Regions from separate parts of the Parageobacillus sp. VR-IP genome, predicted to be linked through region 1. Evidence: a T-box and tRNA genes for the amino acid it is inferred to sense, from the RefSeq annotation. Region 1 holds a T-box; the other holds one or more tRNA genes.
What was found. A T-box is a leader RNA that pairs with one kind of tRNA and senses whether it is charged. The one in region 1 lies ahead of serS (serine--tRNA ligase), so its partner is inferred to be a tRNA-Ser.
Positions count from the first base shown of each region.

Region 1 (6,621 bases):
CAATACTTCTGGAATGGCAACCGTTCCGTCTTCCTGCTGATAATTTTCCAAAATAGCGGCAACCGTACGGCCGATAGCCAAACCTGAGCCATTGAGCGTATGCACATACTCCGGCTTCGCTTTCGGATCGCGACGGAAACGGATATTGGCGCGGCGTGCCTGAAACGCTTCAAAATTGCTGCAAGAAGAAATCTCCCGATATGTTCCGTAGCTTGGCAGCCAGACTTCAATATCGTACGTTTTCGCAGCCGAAAAGCCCAAATCTCCCGTACATAAACATACCACACGATAAGGCAGTCCGAGCAGCTGCAAAATTCTCTCCGCCTGATTCGTCAGTTTTTCTAATTCCTCATACGAATCTTCCGGTTTGACAAACTTCACCAGCTCCACTTTGTTGAACTGATGCTGGCGAATCAGCCCTCTCGTGTCGCGTCCTGCAGAGCCGGCCTCAGCGCGGAAACATGCACTGTAAGCCGCATAGTAGATCGGTAAATCTTCGGCTGATAAAATTTCATCGCGATGCAGATTCGTCACTGGTACTTCCGCCGTCGGAATAAGGAAGTAGTCTTCGTTTTCGACGCGAAATGCATCCTCTTCAAATTTTGGCAGTTGCCCTGTACCCGTCATGCTGGCCCGGTTGACCAAATACGGCGGCAGCACTTCCTGATAGCCAAACTCTTCAATATGCACATCAAGCATAAAGTTAATCAACGCACGCTCCAAACGGGCACCTAGCCCTTTGTAAAAGACAAATCGGCTTCCTGTGACTTTCGCAGCCCGCTCAAAATCAAGAATGCCAAGTTGATCAGCAATTTCCCAATGCGGTTTCGGCTCAAACGAAAACGACCGCGGCTCTCCCCATTTGCGAATTTCCACATTATCTTCCTCTGACTTGCCAACAGGCACCGATTCATGCGGAACGTTTGGAATGGACAACAACAGGGCATTTAGCTCCTCTTCCACTTGTCGGATCTCTTCATCCATTGCTTTAATGCGCTCGCCAACTTCGCGCATTTGCGTAATCAGATGTTCCGCATCTTTTTTCTCACGTTTTAGCACGGCGATTTGTTGCGATACTTCATTTCTTGTATTTTTTAGTTCTTCTGCTTTCGTAATCAGTTCACGCCGCTTTTTGTCAAGCTCTTCAAAGCGATCTATATTCGCCAAATCTTCGCCGCGCTGTTGCAGTTTTTCTTTTACTTCTTGGAAATGGTTGCGTAAAAATTTGATATCGAGCATGGGCCAATACCTCCTTCGTTTATTATTATATAAAATAAAAACTCTCGTCCCAAAAAGGGACGAGAGCAATCCCGCGTTGCCACCCTTATTGAAGACAAGGTTGTCTTCCGCTTGCATCGATAACGGCGAAAAACCGAAAATGCTTACTAGCTTACGCATTCAGCATTTTGCTCAAGGACGGATTCACAAGCGTTCCCCATCGGTTCACACCACCCACCGACTCTCTGAAGAGAAACGGCCTTGCTACTAGTTCCTTTCATTGCTTTCGCATTATACACTTTTGCCGCATTACTTGTATCAATAATGTACTACAAGTTTTTCTCAAACGCAACCCGTTTTATGCTTTGCTTCTTTTACCATATTAAGAAAATATTGCGTCATGCGGTGGTCATCCGTCAATTCAGGATGGAATGAACACCCAAGAAATTGCCCTTGTCTTGCTGCGACAATGCGGTCCTCATATTTGGCCAAAATTTCGACGTCTTCACCGACTTCCACAATATGTGGAGCGCGGATAAACACACCGATAAAATCATCAGCAATCCCTGCAATCGAAAGTTCCGCTTCAAAACTTTCGCGCTGACGACCGAAGGAATTTCGCTCGACAGTAATATCCATCAGTCCTAAATGTGGTTCATCATAGCCGACAATTCGTTTCGCCAGCAAAATTAACCCCGCACACGTGCCGAACATCGGTTTTCCTAACGCGGCAAATTGTTTTAACGGCTCCATAAATCCGTATTTATCCATAAGACGGCGCATCGTTGTACTCTCGCCGCCAGGGAGAATGAGACCATCCAGTTCTGCAAGCTGGTCTGGTTTTTTTACGACAACTGCTTCCGCCCCACACGCTTCAATAGAGCGAACATGTTCTTGTACCGCACCTTGTAAGCCAAGTACTCCAATTTTCATTGTCCCATTGCTCCTTTACTTACCAACCACGTTCTTGCATCCGTTGCTCTGGCAATAATGATGCGACATCAATGCCGCGCATTGCGCCGCCTAATCCTTTCGATAAATGAGCAATTAACTCATAGTCTTCGTAATGGGTGGTAGCTTCAACGATTGCCCGTGCGTATTTTTCTGGATTTTCCGATTTGAAAATACCAGAGCCGACAAATACGCCGTCTGCCCCTAAGTGCATCATCAGTGCCGCGTCTGCCGGAGTCGCGACCCCGCCAGCGGCAAAGTTGACAACTGGAAGACGACCTAACCGCTTAATTTCACGCAATACTTCGACTGGAGCTCCTAAATTTTTAGCTTCTGTCACTAATTCGTCTTCGCTCATGCTGACCACTTTACGTATTTGCGCATTGACTTTGCGCATATGCCGCACTGCTTCGACAATGTTTCCCGTTCCTGGTTCTCCTTTTGTCCGCAGCATCGATGCGCCTTCCGCAATGCGGCGCGCTGCCTCTCCTAAATCACGGCAGCCGCATACAAAAGGAACGGTAAATTGTCGTTTATCAATATGAAACTCTTCATCGGCTGGCGTCAATACTTCGCTTTCGTCAATATAATCTACCCCTAGCGCCTCCAACACGCGCGCCTCTACGTAATGGCCGATGCGCACTTTGGCCATCACAGGGATCGACACGGCATTCATCACTTCCTCAATGACCGTTGGATCCGCCATGCGAGCCACGCCGCCAGCAGCACGAATATCAGCGGGAACGCGTTCTAACGCCATTACCGCCACTGCGCCGGCTGCCTCGGCAATTTTCGCTTGTTCCGCATTGACGACATCCATGATGACGCCGCCCTTTTGCATTTCTGCCATCCCTCGTTTGACACGGTCCGTACCCGTAATTGCCATCTTTTATTCCCCCTTATTTCTATCTTCATACTGTGATAGCTGGGTTGAAATATCACAGTTTAGATGATTACATTTTTCTATTTTACCTCAATTTTTTTAAAAATCACAATAGAAAAAGCTCCCTCCAAAGGAAGAAGCTCTTAAAACCAGCCTTTGACCGTTTTTGCTACACTTGTCCATAGATCGCCGAACAATCCGCCGATTCCTCTCATAGTGAGCACAAACCAGTTCGCCTTTTCGACGCTCTCTTTTGCTACGATATTTACGCTCACATTTTTCTTCATGTCCGGATTTAAGAAGCTATACGAATCTTCGCCTTTGTATTGCAATGTCATATATCCAACTTTTTCTCCTTTTTTGATTGGAGCCGTTAATTCGCCTTGATCGGTCAATTTCTTTTTATCGAAAACATAAACAGGACGATAATTTTTTTCTTCGCCGCTTTTCACTAATACAGAGAGCGGCTTGTCCGTTGCAATCGATACGGTCTTTTCTTTCCCCTTTACGACCGGAAGGGTTTTATTCCCTTTCAGTTGATATCCTTTCGGGTATAGTTCTTTCTTAGAGTAATTGCTGAATCCATAGTCAAACAGTTTCCGCGTCTCTTCGAAGCGAGCCTCCCTCGTTGATTTCCCGCTGTTGTCTTTTGCGTTCATCACCACCGTGATGAAACGGACGCCGTTGCGCTTCGCTGTCCCTGTAAAGCAATTTCCTGCAAATTCCGTATATCCTGTCTTTAAACCATCAACTCCTGGGTAGGCATAAACCAGCCCTGGCAGCATCCAGTTCCAGTTATCCATCTTAATTTCATCGTCTGTTCCTTCACGGAATGTTTTATGGGTGATACTTGCTGTTTTCAGCACCTCCGGATGATCCTTTAACAAACGGTAGGCCAATGTTGCCATTGCACGTGCTGACATCACATTTTCATCATTTACATTCGTTCCTTCTGAGTGAAAACCTTTTAAATCTTTATTGCTTAATCCAGTCGCATTGACAAATTTGTAGTCTCTCAATCCTAATTGTTTCGCTTTTTCATTCATCATTTTTACGAAATTTTTCTCGGAACCGCCGACAATTTCAGCAATCGCTACTGTGGCTCCGTTGGCTGAATAAATGGCCATTGCTTCGTAAAGTTCGCGAACAGTATATTTTCCATCTTTCCGCAACGGAACGTTCGACAAACTACGATCTTGCGAAAGCCGGTAAACGTAATCGCTTGGCGTATATTGTTGATCCCATTTTACCCGTTTTTCCTTAATGGCATCTAGCAGTAAATATTCCGTCATCATTTTTGTCATGCTGGCGATACCAAGAACAGTGTCAATGTTTTTTTGATACAAAATTCTCCCTGTGTCGGCGTCCACCAAAATTGCCGCATCAGCATTGATATCCAATGGATCACTCTCTGCTTTTGCTGCTTGAAACGGCAATAAACCTAAACATAAGCAAGCAACAAGGAAACCAATCATCGCTTTTTGTATGACTCTCTTCACTTTCGAACCCTCCTCACACAAACGTTATTGTAACATACCCGCTCACAAAAAAATAGACGGAGAAATTTCTCCGCCTTAAGTTAGGTAAATAGACACAGCCCTATCGTTAGAAAACAGAGTAGTTTGGAGCTTCTTTCGTAATTTGCACGTCATGCGGGTGGCTTTCACGCAATCCGGCACCCGTCATCCGGATAAATTGCGTTTTTTCGCGCAGTTCTTCTAAATTTCTTGTTCCGCAATATCCCATTCCCGCACGCAGGCCGCCAACAAGCTGATAAATAGTGTCCGCTAGCGGTCCTTTGTACGGAACGCGCCCTTCGATTCCTTCCGGGACAAATTTTTTGTTGTCCTCTTGGAAATAGCGGTCTTTGCTGCCCCGTTCCATGGCAGCGACCGAACCCATTCCGCGGTACACTTTAAACCGTCTTCCTTGATAAATTTCCGTTTCTCCTGGGCTTTCCGATACGCCGGCCAAAAGGCTGCCCAACATCACGGCATGAGCTCCCGCCGCTATCGCCTTTACGATGTCTCCGGAATATTTAATTCCGCCATCAGCGATAATCGGGACACCATGTTTGCGCGCTTCTGTCGCACAATCGTATATCGCCGTAATTTGCGGCACCCCAACCCCGGCGACGACACGTGTCGTACAGATGGATCCAGGCCCAATTCCGACTTTGATGATGTTGGCGCCTGCCTCGATCAAGTCGCGCGTCGCCTCTGCTGTCGCGACATTGCCCGCGATAATGTTTAAATCTGGATATTGCTCACGAATTTTGCGGACAGTCTCGAGGACACCTTTCGAATGGCCGTGCGCCGTGTCCACGACAATGACATCCACGTTTGCTTCTACAAGCTTTTTCACGCGGATCATCGTATCAGCAGTCACGCCGACAGCAGCCCCGACAATGAGACGTCCTTTGGCGTCCTTAGCGGAGTTTGGAAATTCAATAACTTTTTCAATATCTTTAATGGTAATGAGCCCCTTCAATACTCCATTTTCATCAACGAGCGGTAGTTTTTCCACTTTATACTTTTGCAAAATTTTTTCTGCTTCTTCCAGCGTCGTCCCGACAGGTGCAGTAATTAAATTTTCCTTCGTCATTACGTCGGCGATTTTAATGGAATAATCTTGGATAAAACGCAAATCACGGTTTGTAATAATGCCGACGAGCTTTTGTTCTTTCTCATTGTTCACAATTGGCACGCCGGAAATTCGGTATTTGCTCATTAAATGTTCTGCATCATACACTTGATGCTCAGGGGTTAAGAAAAATGGGTCGGTAATAACTCCTCGTTCCGAACGCTTTACTTTGTCGACTTGCTCGGCTTGCTGTTCAATGGACATGTTTTTATGAATAATGCCAAGACCGCCCTGCCTTGCCATGGCAATCGCCATTTCTGCTTCCGTGACCGTATCCATTCCCGCGCTAATGATCGGAATGTTCAATTGCAACGTTTCGCTTAATTTCGTCGTCACATCGACATCACGAGGCAATACATCGGATTTGGCAGGAATGAGAAGCACATCGTCAAAAGTTAATCCTTCTTTGGCAAATTTGGATTCCCACATGTTTTCTCCCCCTTGTCCGGAAATTATTATTAGTAGCTTAACAACTGGTTAAACTACTGTCAAGGAGTATAGAAAATGTTCCACTTTTCAGTTATTTCCACCAAATGATGATAATAAGGAGGATGGAAATGTTTGATTACGGAAACATGCAAAACAAATTTATCATCTTTCATTCAGCTGATACAGCCCAACAGCTTCTTTACCAGTGCTATATTGAACAAGAACGGGCAGATGCCGTGCAAAAGAGCTATACGAACTGTTATCCGTTTCTTTATTATTTGGAACACGGACAAAGCTTTTATGCAACGGCACGTCATGCTCCGTTGTCCATCAAGCCTGTCCTTTTATTTTACGGAATGGTACAGCTTCTAAAGGCTTGTCTCCTTACCGTCGATGCAGATTATCCCGAATCCACTTCCGTCTTGGCGCACGGAGTATCGACAAGAAAAAGAAAGAAACAAGGCTATGAATTTTTGGATGATGAGGTAAAAGTACAA
Region 1 covers NZ_JABVYQ010000017.1:7,627-14,247, forward strand. Annotated here, with positions in the region: gene serS (serine--tRNA ligase) at 1-1,239, opposite strand, end outside; T-box leader at 1,292-1,508, opposite strand; gene pdxT (pyridoxal 5'-phosphate synthase glutaminase subunit PdxT) at 1,561-2,151, opposite strand; gene pdxS (pyridoxal 5'-phosphate synthase lyase subunit PdxS) at 2,171-3,055, opposite strand; gene HT574_RS19555 (serine hydrolase) at 3,196-4,527, opposite strand; gene guaB (IMP dehydrogenase) at 4,658-6,124, opposite strand; gene HT574_RS19565 (YaaC family protein) at 6,253-6,621, shown strand, end outside.

Region 2 (15,857 bases), on a different contig from region 1:
TACGCCATCGCACCAAACGCAGCAATTGGCGATACTTTCATGATCATATTCACAACACCGAAGAAAATGTCCGCCAAACGTTCAAATAATGTAATAACCGGCTTTGCTTTTTCTCCTAACCCTGCCGCAGCAAGTCCGAATAACACGGCAAAAAATAAAATCGGCAGCAATTCGCCTTTCGCAAGCGCCCCAACAACATTATCTGGAATAATGCTAAGTAAAAACTCAATGACACCGTGATTTACTTCTTCTGCCTGTTTCGTATATTGCGACACATCGCCGCCTTTTACGGCATCAGTATTAAACCCTACCCCTGGTTTGACCAAATTAACGACAATAATTCCGATTGCTAAGGCAAATGTAGTAACAATTTCAAAGTAAATAAGCGCTTTTCCGCCGATGCGGCCAACTTTTTTCAAATCTCCCATGTTTCCAATTCCAATCACAACCGTGAAAAAAATAATCGGTGCAATCACCATTTTGATTAACTTAATAAATGCATCGGCAAGCACTTTCAATTTCGAGCCAAATTCAGGAAATAAAAAACCAACGATAATTCCTAATATAATTCCAATAATTACTTGCACGGTTAAGCTTTTAAACTTGCTCCGCATTTCTCCCCTCTCCTTTCGTTGTCCTGATAACGCTTTCAATCACCATGTTACCGCAATGTTCAGAAAATAAAAATATTATGTTAATAATGGTCTTTTTGTTCTTTTTGGTCTTGCAAAGAAAAAAAGGCCTTATTTTAAGGTCGCTTTCTGTTTTATCTTTGTTTGATTTCGCGCAGCAGTTTGTCGCCAAACTCTTTTGCAAACTGGTCATACAAAGGCGCAAATTTCTGTTCCCATCGCTTTTTTTCTTCTTCAGATAGTTCATAAATATGAATATTTTCGTTTTGCTTTATTTCTTCTAATTCCTGTTCATTTTGATTTTTCGATTGCTGTAGATTCCACATGGTTGTTTCCTGAATCGCTTCCGTTATTTTTTGCTGGATATCTCTCGGCAAACTCTCCCAAAACGATTTGTTCATCATCACCGCATAGCCAAGATATCCGTGGTTGCTGATCGTTATATATGGCTGAAATTTGTAAAAGCCTTTCGAGTAAATATTAGAAATCGTATTTTCCTGTCCATCAAATTCATGCTTTTCTAAGGAACGATATACATGATCAAACGAAACGACAATCGGTTCGCCGCCCAGCAAGCGAAATTGCTCTTCAATCACTTCGCTTGGCATAATACGAAAGCGCAATCCGCGAAAATCATCAGGGCGGACCAGCAAACGAGTTGTGCTCGTCATTTGTTTAAAACCGTTGCTCCACAACGCCAATCCCTTAATTCCTTTTGAATCTAACATCGCTAAAAGCTGTTTGCCTACACTTCCTGTAAACGTCCGCTCCACATCGTGGTAGTCTTGAAATAGATAGGGTAAATCTAATACTTGCCATTCAGGAATTAATTCCGTCACTTTGGAAAACGTCGGCGCAATCATTTGCACGTCACCATGCAATAGTGCGTCCATTTCCTCGCCATCGGAATATAAAGAACCGTTCGAAAATACTTCTACTTTTACACGGCCATTTGTTTTTTTTTCGACAAGATCGGCAAACTTTTGCGCCGCCAATCCTTTTGGCGTATTTTCCGCTACTACATGGCTAAAATAGATAACAATTTGCTTTTTTAGCCCTTGTTGCTCATCATCATATACCATATTTTCATTGCGAAAATGCTGTTTTAGTAAAAACGCTGCACATCCTAAACAAATAAGCAAAACAAGAGATGACACCCACCATTGCTTTTTCATATTCCACACCATTTATGAATAAGTTTTTTAATCAAATTTTATCATATTGTCGAAAAATGCTAAAATAATCAACAAAATTATATTATTTTCCATGAAGACGAGGTATTCGTTGTGATGCATCGGCTATCCATTCGCTGGAAAATCACCATCTTAATTTTTTTTATCGTTAGCTTCTCCTTATTGTTAAGCGGAATGTTTGTCATCGGCGACTTTTTTCACACAAAAGAAGAGGAATTGCGGCAGCGGGCATTGTTGACGGCACGGACGGTATCCGAGCTTCCTGAAATCAAATCACATATTGTCGGAACCCAAAAAGAACGATCTTCCATCAACATCATTGTCGAACGTGTTCGCATTATTCATAACGCCGACTACATTGTTGTTCTTGATATGAATAAAATTCGCCTTTCCCATCCGGTCCCATCCATGATTGGGCGTGTTTCCCGCGGCGTCGATGAAGGCCCGGCCTTTGCGGAACATACTTACACTTCGAAAGCGCACGGCGAAATCGGCACTGTCATTCGTGCATTCGTTCCAATTATGAACCAAGATCACCAACAAATCGGCGTCGTTATCGCGGCATATCGATTGCCAACTTTTTTCGAAGTGATCGATGCTTTAAAAGAAGAAATTTTGATTGCCATAAGTCTTTCTTTACTCATCGGCGGAATCGGGGCTTGGCTGCTTGCTTCCCATATTAAACGGCAAATGTTTCAGCTTGAGCCTCATGAAATTGCCAAACTGCTTGTCGAACGTACCGAAGCCTTTAACGCGATGCACGAAGGGGTCATTGCGATTGACAGTGATGAAAAAATCACTATTTTTAATAACCGGGCAAAACAGATGCTCGGCGTTAAAGGTGATGTGATCGGCAAACCGATTCGTTCTGTTATTCCTGACACGCATCTGCCGGAAATATTAGAAATTAACCAGCCTATTTATAATAAAGAATTGCAGATAGGAAACTTGACGATTTGGAGCAATCGCATTCCAATTAAAGTCAATGGCAAAATCGTCGGTGCCATCGCTATTTTCCAAGATCGCACAGAGATAAAGAAGCTAGCCGAAGAGCTGACAGGTGTTAAAGCTTTCGTCAGCGCTTTGCGTGTGCAAAATCATGAATATATGAATAAACTTCATACGATCGCCGGATTAATTCAATTAGGACACCAAGAAAAAGCGCTTGAATACGTCTTTCAAGTGACGGAAGAACAAAAAGGGTTAACCCGTTTTTTAAGCAAACATATTAAAGACGAAAGCATTTCCGGTCTGCTTCTGAGTAAAGTCCGCCGCGGCAAAGAGCTGGGCATTCATGTGATTATCGACCGTCATAGTCGTCTGCATGCTTTTCCGCCTACATTGGACCATCATGATTTCGTCGTCATTCTTGGAAATTTGATTGAAAACGCTTTTGACTCCTTTCAAGGCATTACGGATCGGGAAAAAGAAATATATGTAAGCATCGAGCAAAATGAGGAAATTTGTTCTCTCTCGGTGGAAGACAACGGCCAAGGCATTGATCCGGAGCATCTCGACCGCATTTTCGAGGAGGGGTTCTCCACCAAAGGCAAAAATGGACGAGGCATCGGTTTGTACTTAGTCAAGCACATTGTGGAAAAAGGAAAAGGGCATATGGATGTAAAGTCGGAAAAAGGAAAAGGAACAATATTTACGATTACTTTTGACATGTAAGGAGGGAGAAGATTGTACCGCGTACTGCTCATTGAAGACGATCCGATGGTACAGGAGGTGAACCGCCAGTTCATCGAACAAGTAGAAGGATTTACAGTAATCGGCGTTGCCGGAAACGGGATCGAAGGAATACAACTGATCCGCGAACTTCATCCCGATTTAGTCATTATCGATATTTATATGCCCGAGCAGGACGGCTTGGAAACATTAAAAGAAATTCGCTCAAAAGGGTATGAAGTCGATGTCATCGCCATCACCGCAGCAAGCGACATCGATACCGTACGCCGTGTACTGCAAAACGGCGCGTTTGATTACATTATGAAACCCTTTAAATTTGAACGCCTTAAACAGGCTCTCGAAAATTACCATGCATTTCGCCAAACGTTAGCCGAAAAAGAAACGCTAACACAAAAAGAGCTAGATGCTCTTTTGCAAACGCCGGAACAGCAAACATTGTCGCATGACGGGCTACCAAAAGGATTAAACGAAGTGACATTGCAAAAAATCGTACATTATCTCCGGAAACAGGCAAGCCCCGTTTCCGCCGAAGAAGTTGCCGAAGGGGTCGGTATCGCCCGGGTAACTGCCCGCCGCTATTTAGAATACTTAGAAAAGAAAGGGGAAGTCACTCTCGACGTTCAATACGGCGGAATCGGGCGCCCGGTAAACCGGTACATGATGAAACACATATAAGGAAAACAGCTGCCATGTTCTTATACCGATGAGCGTTCCATGAAACGAACAGGCAGTTTTTCCTTTTTCTTCACGATATTCCCCGTTTCGATGTAATGATAGATAAGACGAAAGGCCTTCGTTCCCATCAGCGCAAGCGGCAGCTCCATCGTCGTAATTTGCAGCGGTTCTGAAATCGGGTGATTATCGAAACTGACAATCGCAAGATCGTCAGGGATCTTTACCCCTTCTTTTCTCCCCCACAACACGATGCCCGCCGCCACTTGATCGCTCGATACAAGCAGCGCGCTCGGCTTTTCGGACAGATCCATCCATTGATGGATCACCCGCTTTCCGTCTTCGACGTATAAACAATGGTCAAAAATCCACTCTTTTCGCGGTTCAACACCAATTTGCCGCAGCGTGTCATAATAGGCCGTTTCCCGCGCTTTGCTATTTGTTCCTGTCGTTCTTCCGATGCAATAACCGATGTGCCGATGCCCTTTCCGAATTAAATAGCGCAACGCCTTAGCAAACGCTTCATAATGGTCAATATAGACAGATAAAAAATCTTTATCTCCAACATCCTCGCATAACACGATTGGCCCATTTTCCTTGTACGCCTCGATTACGTCCCAGCCCGCCACATGCGAACAAATAATAAGCCCGTCGACTTGTTTCATTCGTATCATTTCCAATGCTTCTAATTCCTTTTCCACATCGTAATTCGTTTGAAATAGCAAAAGGTGGTACCGGTGACGAAGCGCCTCTTTTGATATCCCTTCCAATATGGCGCCGAAATACGGGTGATTCACGTAGGGAAGCATGACCCCGATAATCGACGTTTTTCCTTTTGCTAAATGAACTGCATTAATGTTTTTCGTGTAATTTAATTTTTCTACCGCTTCCCATACCGCATTTCTTTTCTCTTCTCGCACGTAAGGATAGCCGTTTAGCACCCTTGACACCGTTGCCACGGAGACCCCTGCTTCTTTGGCGATTTCACGGATATTTGCCATCGTATCACCTTTTTTCAAAAAACTATTGCATTGAAACGCGTTTCATACATTATTGTATCCTCAAACAACATAAAGGAGGAATAAATCGATGATAAGCGGAATATTGTTGATTTTGTTTCTATGTGCAGTTGAATGGATTGGAGCTTATATAGCTTTAGAAGCCAATCCCCAAGCAAAGCGGGAAGATTATCATAAAAACGACCGTTCATGCAACGGTAGAACTTCGCAAAAAACGATTGACAGACGTATGAAATAAAAGAAGTGATGTTGGGAGATCATGACTTTTCAAAAATTATTTCTTGCCACAAACATGTTCTCCCTTTACGCTGCTAATCGTCCAGTAACTATTGTAACAAAAACATTTATCATCGAAACATTTCTCCTTCATGTTTCAACTGATATAATAAAATGTATAAACTTAAGGAGGAATGGTGATGCAATTAGCTTGGAAGCCATTGATAACTGCCATCATGGTCATCGCTCTGGTTTCAGGGTGCGGAACGAAAGAAACAAACGGAGGAAAACAACCGAATTCTTCTAATAACGACACAAACCAAACGGAAACGACGCAATCGGATCATATAGGGCAATCAGAGGCATCGCAACCTTCGAGCGGCGTCTCAGAAAACGGCACCACTAGCGCAGAAGAAAACAAACAACAAGAAACGCGTCCTTCCGAAATTCAATTATCTTATATGGCCGATGGAAAAGAAGTGAAAGAAACTGCTTCTTTAAAAACAAGCGACAACCAAGGTTTTTCCTTATATGTACTAAAAGGCTGGAATCTTGATGCCGAAGAGCCTCATTCCGATGTGTTGCTGCACGATAACAGCTTCGTCAGAATCCGCCTCCTTCATGTGGAAGGAAACGGAACAGATTATGGGAAACTAGCTGAAGAACACGCACAAGCAGTGTCTTCCGACGCTGTTCGCCAGGACAGCACAAATCTTCCAGAATCATTGAAAGGAGCCGCTTGGTATACCGCACACTCGGAAAACATGACGGTTCATGTCATCGGTACAAGCAGCCCTGTTCCTATGCTGGTGATAATTCAAACGCCAAAAGATAAGGAAGAGCTTGCTCCTATTTTAGCAATGATTGAAACGATACGAAAAACGGATTCGGCAAAGCTGGACAAAGAAGCGGCAGACCCGAATGAATCTGTCAGCTCCTCCAATTAGAATACTTTCTTCAACATCTATCCATTTGAAGAAGAAAATTGGTCCTGTTTCTGCACGCAAACGGGACCTTTTCTTATGTCAGCAAACAAAAAAAAAACCCTATTTGAAACAAAGGGTTATACGTATGCCTTATTTTCTTCTTTCCGAAAAAATGTTTTCATCGCATGAAACACATCAGACTTTTGTTTTAAAATGTAATAACGGAACTTTTCATCTTTAATATTTTTGTAAGCGGACATCAGTGTAGAATGGCGATTGTATTGATTGACTTCTCCATATCCAAACATGTTCGACACTTTCATTAGTTCTTGAACAAGCTTCACGCAGCGAGCATTGTCCGATGTCAAGTTATCGCCGTCAGAGAAGTGGAACGGATAAATATTATAGCGCGATGGTGAATATTGCGTTTCAATTAGCTCCAACGCTTTTCGATAGGCAGAGGAACAAATCGTGCCGCCGCTTTCCCCTTTGGTGAAAAATTCATCTTCGGAAACTACTTTTGCCTCCGTATGATGAGCAATAAAGGCGATTTCCACCGTTTCATATTTTGTACGTAAAAAACGTGTCATCCAAAAGAAGAAACTGCGAGCCATATATTTTTCCCATAATCCCATAGAACCGCTCGTATCCATCATGGCCAGTACCACGGCTTTTGACTCTGGCTTGACTACTTCATTCCACGTTCTAAATCTTAAATCTTCGCGATAAATCGGATAAAAACTTGGATTTCCATTCATCGCATTTCTCTTAAATGCGGCGAGCATCGTTCGTTTTTTGTCAATATTCCCCGTTAAACCAGTACGGCGAATATCATTAAATTCGATATGTTGCACAACATTTTGGTCTGCTTCTTTTCTTTGCAAATTCGGCAGCTCCAATTGGCTGAATAGTGCTTCTTCCAATTCCATCAACGATACTTCTGCTTCATAATAGTCTTGGCCAGGCAAGTCACCGGCTCCTTGCCCTTTTCCAGGTCCCTGTCCCTCCCCAGCTCCTTCTCTTGCCACCACATCGCCAACTTGGCTGTCTCCATCCCCTTGGCCGACATGTTTATTTTTCTCATAGTTATAACGAATTTTATATTCATCTAAAGAACGGATCGGAATTTTAATCACATCGCGTCCGTTTGACATAATAATGCTTTCTTCGGTAATTAAATCCGGCAAATTATTTTTAATCGCTTCCTTTACCTTTTCCTGGTGACGTTTTTGGTCGTCATGTCCTTTCCGATGGAGGGACCAGTCTTCTTTCGATACAACAAAGTTTCCTTTCATTTTTCCCCTCCTCATCTAAAATAATTTTCACACTTTTTTCTTTTCAGCATATACTTATGTTGGCGTCAAAAAACATATTTATATAAATGACAGTTTGTTTACTCTATCCTATGCAAAAAATCAAAATAATTGACAAATTATTACGAGAGTTACAAACTCAATTTTAAGTGGACAAGCCTGATTTCTTCTGCGTTTGTGCTCAAATGAGAGTAAAAAAGCATGCCTAACGGCTTTAGGCATGCTAGCGGTTTAATAGGCTGCCGACATAGCGGAGCAGTTCATTGGCAGACGTGGAATTATAACCGTATTCATCAATCAAGCGTGCCACAACCTCATTAATTTTCTTTAACTGCTGCTCATCCGGAGTTTTGGTGGAAGTGGTGATTTTTACAATGTCTTTTAAATCAGCAAATAATTTCTTCTGAATCGCCTCCCGCAGCCGCTCATGTGAATTGTAATCAAATTTTTGTCCTTTCCGTGCGTAGGCGGAAATACGAATCAAAATTTCTTCCCGGAATGCCTTTTTTGCATTTTCCGAAATGCCGATTTGCTCTTCAATGGAACGCATCAGCTTTTCATCCGGATTCATTTCCTCGCCTGTCAGTGGGTCGCGCAGCTTCGTTTTATTGCAATATGCCTCTACGTTATCCAAGTAATTGTCCATCAGTGTTTTCGCTGATTCTTCATACGAATAGACGAATGCTTTTTGCACTTCTTGCTTCGCGATTTCGTCATATTCCTTTCGCGCAAGGGAAATAAAGTTCAAATACCGCTCTTTATCTTCTTTGGAAATAGATGGATGCTGATCAAGCCCTTCTTTTAACGAACGCAGTACATCGAGCGCATTAATCGATGGAACTTCCTTGCGAATAATGCACGCGGAAATCCGGTTAATAACGTAGCGTGGGTCGATGCCGCTCATTCCTTCATCCGGGTGTTCCTTTTTCAACTCCTCGACATCGACCTCATTAAAACCTTCGATCATTTCCCCGTCATACAGGCGCATTTTCTTGATAAGATCCACATCTGGCCGTTTCGATTCTTTTAATCTTGTCAAAATCGTAAACATAGCGGCAATTCGCAGCGTATGCGGGGCAATATGCACATCGGCGACATCGCTTTCGCGAATCATTTTTTCATAAATGCGTTCTTCTTCCGAAACGCGCAAGTTATACGGAATCGGCATGACAATAATCCGCGAATGAAGCGCTTCATTCTTTTTATTGGCGATAAACGAGCGGTATTCCGTTTCGTTCGTATGGGCGACAATTAATTCGTCAGCGCTTATTAACGCAAACCGTCCTGCTTTGAAATTGCCTTCCTGCGTTAAAGAAAGCAAGTGCCAGAGAAACTTTTCATCACATTTTAGCATTTCTTGGAATTCCATGATTCCGCGATTCGCTTTATTTAGCTCTCCGTCAAATCGGTAAGCCCTTGGATCTGATTCTGAACCGTATTCAGCAATGGTGGAAAAATCGATGCTTCCTGTAAGATCCGCAATATCCTGCGATTTCGGATCCGACGGGCTGAACGTCCCAATGCCGACGCGTTTATTTTCCGAGAAGAAAATTCTCTCCACCATTACATCTTCAATGCGCCCGCCATATTCTTTTTCCAATCGCATCATGTTCAGCGGCGAAAGTTCTCCTTCAATGCGGATGCCATATTCCTTATAAAAATCGTCACGTAAATGATGGGGAATTAAATGAAGCGGATCCTCATGCATCGGGCAGCCTTTAATCGCATACACGGCGCCCCGTTCTGTCTTCGAATATTCTTCTAGCCCCCGTTTTAGCAATGTAACAAGCGTTGATTTTCCGCCGCCAACAGGTCCCATTAACAACAAAATCCGTTTGCGTACATCGAGACGTTTTGCCGCTGGGTGGAAATATTCTTCCACCAGGCGTTCAAGCGCTTCTTCTAATCCAAACAAGTGATCACTAAAAAACTTATACCGTTTTCTTCCGTTTACCTCCTCTACTCCTGCATCTTTAATCATATTATAAACACGTGAATGTGCGGACTGAGCAACCCACGGTTTTTCTTTCAAAATCTCTAAATACTCCGCAAATGTTCCTTCCCATCTTAACCGTTCTTCTTCTTCACGATATTGTGCAATTTTCTTTAAAATATCCATAAAGGACCTCCTTATCCTTGATGTCTAACAGCAAGATTATTACAATGTATGCAAGGATGTCCCGTATCATTCGTTGCAAAAAAAATTTTGTCTCATTGTTCCAACCGCGCCTCCATTCACAAGGCTTGTCATATTCGCTATAATGAAGGAGACAGAACCATCATTTCGTAAAGGGGGAATCGCGATGCGTACATTGCTTGTATTAGGTGTGATCATCGCTTTTTTAAGCGCAATCTTTACAGCTGGTTATGAAGATAAACCGGGCGTGAAAAATTAATGCCAAAAAAAACGACCTCCTTTTCAGAAGGTCGTTTTTTATTAAGATAAACCATTAAATTTTTGCTGGCGCAGCGCTTCATACACCAAAATCGCCGCCGTATTCGATAAATTTAAGGAGCGGACTTTGTCGTTCATTGGGATGCGCAGGCAACGGTCCATATTTGCCTCGAGCAAATCTTTTGGCAATCCCGTTGTTTCTCGGCCAAACACAAAAAAAAGGTCTTTTTCGGTATCGCTAAAATCAAAGGAATCATAATATTTTTTGCCAAACTTCGTGATAAAATAAAACTCTCCGTGCGGGTACTGCTCAAATAACTCGTCTAGCGAGTCATAATAAGAAATATTGACATACGGCCAATAGTCCAGCCCCGCGCGCTTTAACATTTTATCATCTGTAGAAAAGCCAAGTGGACGAATCAAATGGAGTGCCGTATCGGTCGCCGCGCAAGTGCGGGCGATGTTTCCTGTATTTGCTGGAATTTCTGGTTGGTACAATACGACATGTAATGGCATAATTGCTTCACCCCAAACGATAGCATTATTTTCGGTCGATAATATGAAAAAACTTATAACGGATATTCGGCGTGTACGCACTAGAATCTTCGTACGACCAGTAACGCATGCGGCTGTTGGTAGTATGCGCGTTTACGAGCGGCATCCCATCTTTATCCTTCGCCACGACGATCGTCGAATGGTCAAAACGGCCGTTCCCTTGAAAATCATAACAAATAACATCCCCAGCCATCAATTGTTCTGGCGATGATACTTCCACAGTCTGCAATCCAACGCGCGATCCACTTAAATACCAACGGAACGAATGTGCCACCGCCCAGCTATAACTCCAACTGTTGTTTTTGCACCACCATCCTTTAGCGCGGTTCGGATATCCGGTCATCGGCGCTCCGCCGGCATATAAACATTGTGATACAAAATTAGTGCAATCGACATCAAACTTCGGAAACGCCGGATTATAGCTGTTCCACCATATTTCCGCATAACGCACCGCCTTTGCCCGATTATATTCATAGGAAATTCGCTCATCGACTGGCATCTCGCGTTCTAAACGCGGGGAATCCATTTCCCCATCCGTTTTGCTTACCTTTTCATCTTTTACTAACTCTCCATCCAAAAAATACGCCTGTCTTTCCTCTATTTGCTCCTCGACGTACATCTCACGGCCATGCTTGATCAAAAACTGATAATGAGCGCAATAAGAAAGCCTTGCTTCGTTTTCCATTACATGCTTGCCTACAACTTGGCAATGGATCGTGCAACGAACTATTTCCGCCCCGCGTTTTTCGCACAGCTGCCTTTTTCTCTCTACCGCTTCCTCCATCATATCGTCCCTGGTAGAAACAAATAGTTGCGCCTGCGTTTTCAGCAAATGTTGCAGTTGCTTTTTCACGTCGCTCCCCACTTTCTTTTTTGTTACTACCTTATGTGGCAAAGAGCGAAACTTTCCCTATTCTTTCGATGCTTGCAACAATTGCAGGCCTTTTTCTATTTCAGCAAGAACTTCTGGGTCTTTTTCTGTTTGGCTCGCTTTTTGTAAATCCGTAATTACACTTGTATCACCGATTTTTCCGAGCGCCCATGCCGCTGTACCGCGAATGACTGGACGACTGTCTTCTTTTAATAACTTTAACAAATGCGGGATGGCTGTTTTATCCTTATAGTGTGCCAAAGCTAAAATGGCGTTGCGCTGAATCGGTTTTTTCCCGCGCCACGATCCCGCCACCGGGCCGAATTTCTCTTTAAATTCGCGGTTGCTGATATGCAAAAGCGGAATCAACTTTGGCTTTGCCACTTCCGGATCTGGTTCCATCTCTGGGTGTAAGTGAAAATCTTTCCCCTTATTTTCTGGACAAACCATTTGGCACGTATCACAGCCATATAAGCGGTTTCCGATTTTATCGCGAAACTCATCGGCTAAAAAGCCTTTCGTTTGTGTCAACAATGAGATACATCGCTGCGCATTTAACTGTCCACCTTGCACAAGCGCTCCCGTTGGGCAGGCATCAATACACTTCGTGCACGTACCACAGCGGCTCTCAATCGGTTCATCGGGAGGAAATGGAATATTGGTAATCATCTCTCCTAAATAAACAAAAGAGCCAAACTCAGGAGTAATAATGGAGCAGTTTTTACCACTCCAGCCGATTCCTGCGCGCTCGGCAACGGCGCGGTCCGCCAGCTCCCCAGTATCTACCATCGATTTGACACGGGCTTGTGGCACTTTTTCCAAAATAAACGCTTCTAATTTCTCTAGGCGCTCACGCAAAATATCGTGATAGTCCTTTCCCCATGACGCTCGGCAGAAAATCCCCCTTCGTTCCGTTTTCGTACCGCGGGGAGCGTTTCTCATTTTCGACGGGTATGCTAAAGCAATCGCAATGATCGATTTTGCTTCCGGCAAAAGCAGGGAAGGATTTGTTCTCTTTTCAATATCCGGTTCTTCAAACCCTGATTGATATCCTAACTCCTGCTGCCGACGTAATCGCTCCTTTAGCTCCACAAACGGATCTGCGCTGGCAAAGCCAATTTTATCAATTCCGATTGTTTTGCTATATTCAATAATTTCCTTTTTAAGTGCCATCACATCCATCGCAATCCCTCCTTTCCTCAAATTTCGCAATCTATGCTACAATGAAAGAAAAAATCCGAGGTGAGAAATACATGGAAGCGATTGTTGCCGGAGCGCTTAAACAAATGATCCCTTCATTTAAATTAGGAATTATCCTTTATCATCATATCGTTGTCGACGATTCTCCGCAAATGCTAAAAGGAAGACTCCAATTATTTCAAGAATCGATTTACTTTGACCTTCAGGAAACTGCCATTGCCGATATTCCTGAACTGGCGGAATGGCGCAAAATCTTTAAAACCATCGGAACGGATCCAAGCAGATACCGCCCTTCCTCTGAGAGTTTGTACCGGCGGATTCAGAAGAAAAGTTTTATCTCAACGATTCATTCCGCAGCTGACGTCAATAATTTCTTTTCACTGTATTATAAAATTCCAATCGGTATTTATGATCTCGATAAACTGGAGGGACCGATTACGATTGATATCGGAACCGAACAAGACGAATATATGGCAATCAACGGACGTCCCGTTAATTTTGCCCAAAAGCTTGTGTCGAAAGATATGCATGGACCTTTCGGAAGTCCAATTGTCGATTCCAAGCGAACTGCTGTCACCAAAGAAACCAAAAACGCCATACAAATTGTCTATTTACTGCCTTCCATGCAACGAGAACAGTGTGAAAAAATATTGGAATCAATGAAAAACATGTTTTTCCAAATTCATGGAGGAGAGGCAGCGTTTCAATTATTAACATAAAAAAATAAAAACGCAATGCCTCGTTCTTCCTAGAAACGAAACACTGCGTTGTCCCCATAACCGTTATTGACAATGAAGCGAGTAATGATAATAAATCCCATTGCGTACAGCTTATGCTTTTTTCCTTGCCAAATGGAACTAACAGTATTAATTATAGCAGACAATATATGATATTGCAACGATAAAACGCAAAATTCGACAAATTTCGTTTTTCTCTGTTAACAATATTTTTTGTGCATAAAAGAAGAAAAGCACCAGTTATTCCGGTGCTTTTGATGACCCGTACGGGATTCGAACCCGTGTTACCGCCGTGAAAGGGCGGTGTCTTAACCACTTGACCAACGGGCCATATTCAATGGCGGAGAAGGCGGGATTTGAACCCGCGCGCCGCAAAACTGCGACCTAACGGTTTAGCAAACCGTCCCCTTCAGCCACTTGGGTACTTCTCCGTATGGCTCCGCAAGTAGGATTCGAACCTACGACCTACCGGTTAACAGCCGGTTGCTCTACCGCTGAGCTATTGCGGAACAATAAAACCTAACAAAAAGCCGTCTTTCGGTATACTTACTGCCTCTTCCTCTACCAGCCGTCTCAAGAAGCTAAATGCGCTGAAGCAATTTGGAATGGATTTATTTCGAGAAACAATGCAAGATAAAGTGAATCTAATTATAGTTTAACTCATGATAAGATAATATGCAATAATGGTGGGCCTAAGTGGACTTGAACCACCGACCTCACGCTTATCAGGCGTGCGCTCTAACCAGCTGAGCTATAGGCCCAAGAAGCGGGTGATGGGAATCGAACCCACGACATCAGCTTGGAAGGCTGAGGTTTTACCACTAAACTACACCCGCATATCATAGGGCGACTAGTGGGAATCGAACCCACGCATGCCAGAGCCACAATCTGGTGCGTTAACCACTTCGCCATAGTCGCCACAATCTAGTCTGGTGCCGGCTGCAGGACTTGAACCCGCAACCTACTGATTACAAGTCAGTTGCTCTACCAATTGAGCTAAGCCGGCACGAGAAGCATGACATACATGCTTAGTTTTTGTGTCCCTTCCTCTTCTAGCCCATTCAATGATGTTGGATGCGTCGGGACAACTCGAGGCAAATTCACAGAAGCTTAAGCTCGTCTCTACCAATTGAGCTGAGCCGGCATAGGGAATTTGTCTATACTTCAATTATTTCGTTGCTTAATTTTTAGGAATGGCGGTCCCGACGGGACTCGAACCCGCGATCTCCTGCGTGACAGGCAGGCATGTTAACCACTACACTACGGGACCTATACAGATTGCGGGGGCAGGATTTGAACCTGCGACCTTCGGGTTATGAGCCCGACGAGCTACCGGACTGCTCCACCCCGCGACGATAAAAAGGAATAGCTGACAAACTCTATGGCGGAGGAGGAGGGATTCGAACCCCCGCGCGCCTTGCGGCGCCTCTCGGTTTTCAAGACCGACCCCTTCAGCCAGACTTGGGTACTCCTCCAGCAAATTGAAAATATGGTGGACCTTGTAGGACTCGAACCTACGACCGGACGGTTATGAGCCGTCTGCTCTAACCAGCTGAGCTAAAGGTCCATTACAATGTGGCGGCGGAGGGGATCGAACCCCCGACCTCACGGGTATGAACCGTACGCTCTAGCCAGCTGAGCTACGCCGCCATGAATTACAAATCATTTAAACCAGATGGTGGAGCCTATCGGGATCGAACCGATGACCTCCTGCGTGCAAAGCAGGCGCTCTCCCAGCTGAGCTAAGGCCCCATATGACCAAAATCGGGAAGACAGGATTCGAACCTGCGACCCCATGGTCCCAAACCATGTGCTCTACCAAGCTGAGCTACTTCCCGTTATGGCGCGCTCGAGAGGATTCGAACCCCTAACCTTCTGATCCGTAGTCAGATGCTCTATCCAATTGAGCTACGAGCGCACGTGCCGAGGGCCGGACTCGAACCGGCACGGTAGTTACCTACCCCAGGATTTTAAGTCCTGTGCGTCTGCCAATTCCGCCACCCCGGCGAATGATGGAGCGGAAGACGGGGTTCGAACCCGCGACCCCCACCTTGGCAAGGTGGTGTTCTACCACTGAACTACTTCCGCGTACACTTAAGCATGCGGGTGGAGGGACTTGAACCCCCACGCCGTGAGGCGCCAGATCCTAAGTCTGGTGCGTCTGCCAATTCCGCCACACCCGCAAGGTGGTGAGCCATGGAGGACTCGAACCTCCGACCCTCTGATTAAAAGTCAGATGCTCTACCTACTGAGCTAATGGCTCGTGCGATGAATCAAAACACTCCGTATTTTCGTTGTCCCTTCCTCTTCTAATTTATTCAACGATGCTGGATGCGTCGGGACAACTCGGAGCGAATTCATGGATATTTAGCTCATCGCTTTCCTGCTGAATTAATGGGTCGCGCATTGTAGCAGTGCCGGCTGCAGGACTTGAAC
Region 2 covers NZ_JABVYQ010000001.1:1,064-16,920, reverse strand. Annotated here, with positions in the region: gene HT574_RS00185 (dicarboxylate/amino acid:cation symporter) at 1-614, opposite strand, end outside; gene HT574_RS00180 (TRAP transporter substrate-binding protein) at 767-1,807, opposite strand; gene HT574_RS00175 (ATP-binding protein) at 1,922-3,499, shown strand; gene HT574_RS00170 (response regulator) at 3,512-4,192, shown strand; gene HT574_RS00165 (LacI family DNA-binding transcriptional regulator) at 4,213-5,190, opposite strand; gene HT574_RS00160 (hypothetical protein) at 5,279-5,446, shown strand; gene HT574_RS00155 (hypothetical protein) at 5,625-6,371, shown strand; gene yhbH (sporulation protein YhbH) at 6,488-7,645, opposite strand; gene HT574_RS00145 (PrkA family serine protein kinase) at 7,887-9,782, opposite strand; gene trmL (tRNA (uridine(34)/cytosine(34)/5-carboxymethylaminomethyluridine(34)-2'-O)-methyltransferase TrmL) at 10,101-10,574, opposite strand; gene HT574_RS00135 (amidase domain-containing protein) at 10,600-11,466, opposite strand; gene queG (tRNA epoxyqueuosine(34) reductase QueG) at 11,524-12,666, opposite strand; gene HT574_RS00125 (B3/B4 domain-containing protein) at 12,738-13,403, shown strand; tRNA gene HT574_RS00120 (tRNA-Glu) at 13,680-13,751, opposite strand; tRNA gene HT574_RS00115 (tRNA-Ser) at 13,760-13,852, opposite strand; tRNA gene HT574_RS00110 (tRNA-Asn) at 13,856-13,930, opposite strand; tRNA gene HT574_RS00105 (tRNA-Ile) at 14,106-14,182, opposite strand; tRNA gene HT574_RS00100 (tRNA-Gly) at 14,187-14,257, opposite strand; tRNA gene HT574_RS00095 (tRNA-His) at 14,267-14,339, opposite strand; tRNA gene HT574_RS00090 (tRNA-Thr) at 14,352-14,427, opposite strand; tRNA gene HT574_RS00085 (tRNA-Asp) at 14,616-14,691, opposite strand; tRNA gene HT574_RS00080 (tRNA-Met) at 14,700-14,773, opposite strand; tRNA gene HT574_RS00075 (tRNA-Ser) at 14,804-14,896, opposite strand; tRNA gene HT574_RS00070 (tRNA-Ile) at 14,912-14,988, opposite strand; tRNA gene HT574_RS00065 (tRNA-Met) at 14,998-15,071, opposite strand; tRNA gene HT574_RS00060 (tRNA-Ala) at 15,098-15,173, opposite strand; tRNA gene HT574_RS00055 (tRNA-Pro) at 15,186-15,259, opposite strand; tRNA gene HT574_RS00050 (tRNA-Arg) at 15,263-15,339, opposite strand; tRNA gene HT574_RS00045 (tRNA-Leu) at 15,343-15,428, opposite strand; tRNA gene HT574_RS00040 (tRNA-Gly) at 15,435-15,509, opposite strand; tRNA gene HT574_RS00035 (tRNA-Leu) at 15,523-15,604, opposite strand; tRNA gene HT574_RS00030 (tRNA-Lys) at 15,609-15,684, opposite strand; tRNA gene HT574_RS00025 (tRNA-Thr) at 15,837-15,857, opposite strand, start outside.
Region 2: it has a tRNA-Ser gene. The T-box ahead of serS (serine--tRNA ligase) is inferred to sense a tRNA for this amino acid. The anticodon was not compared.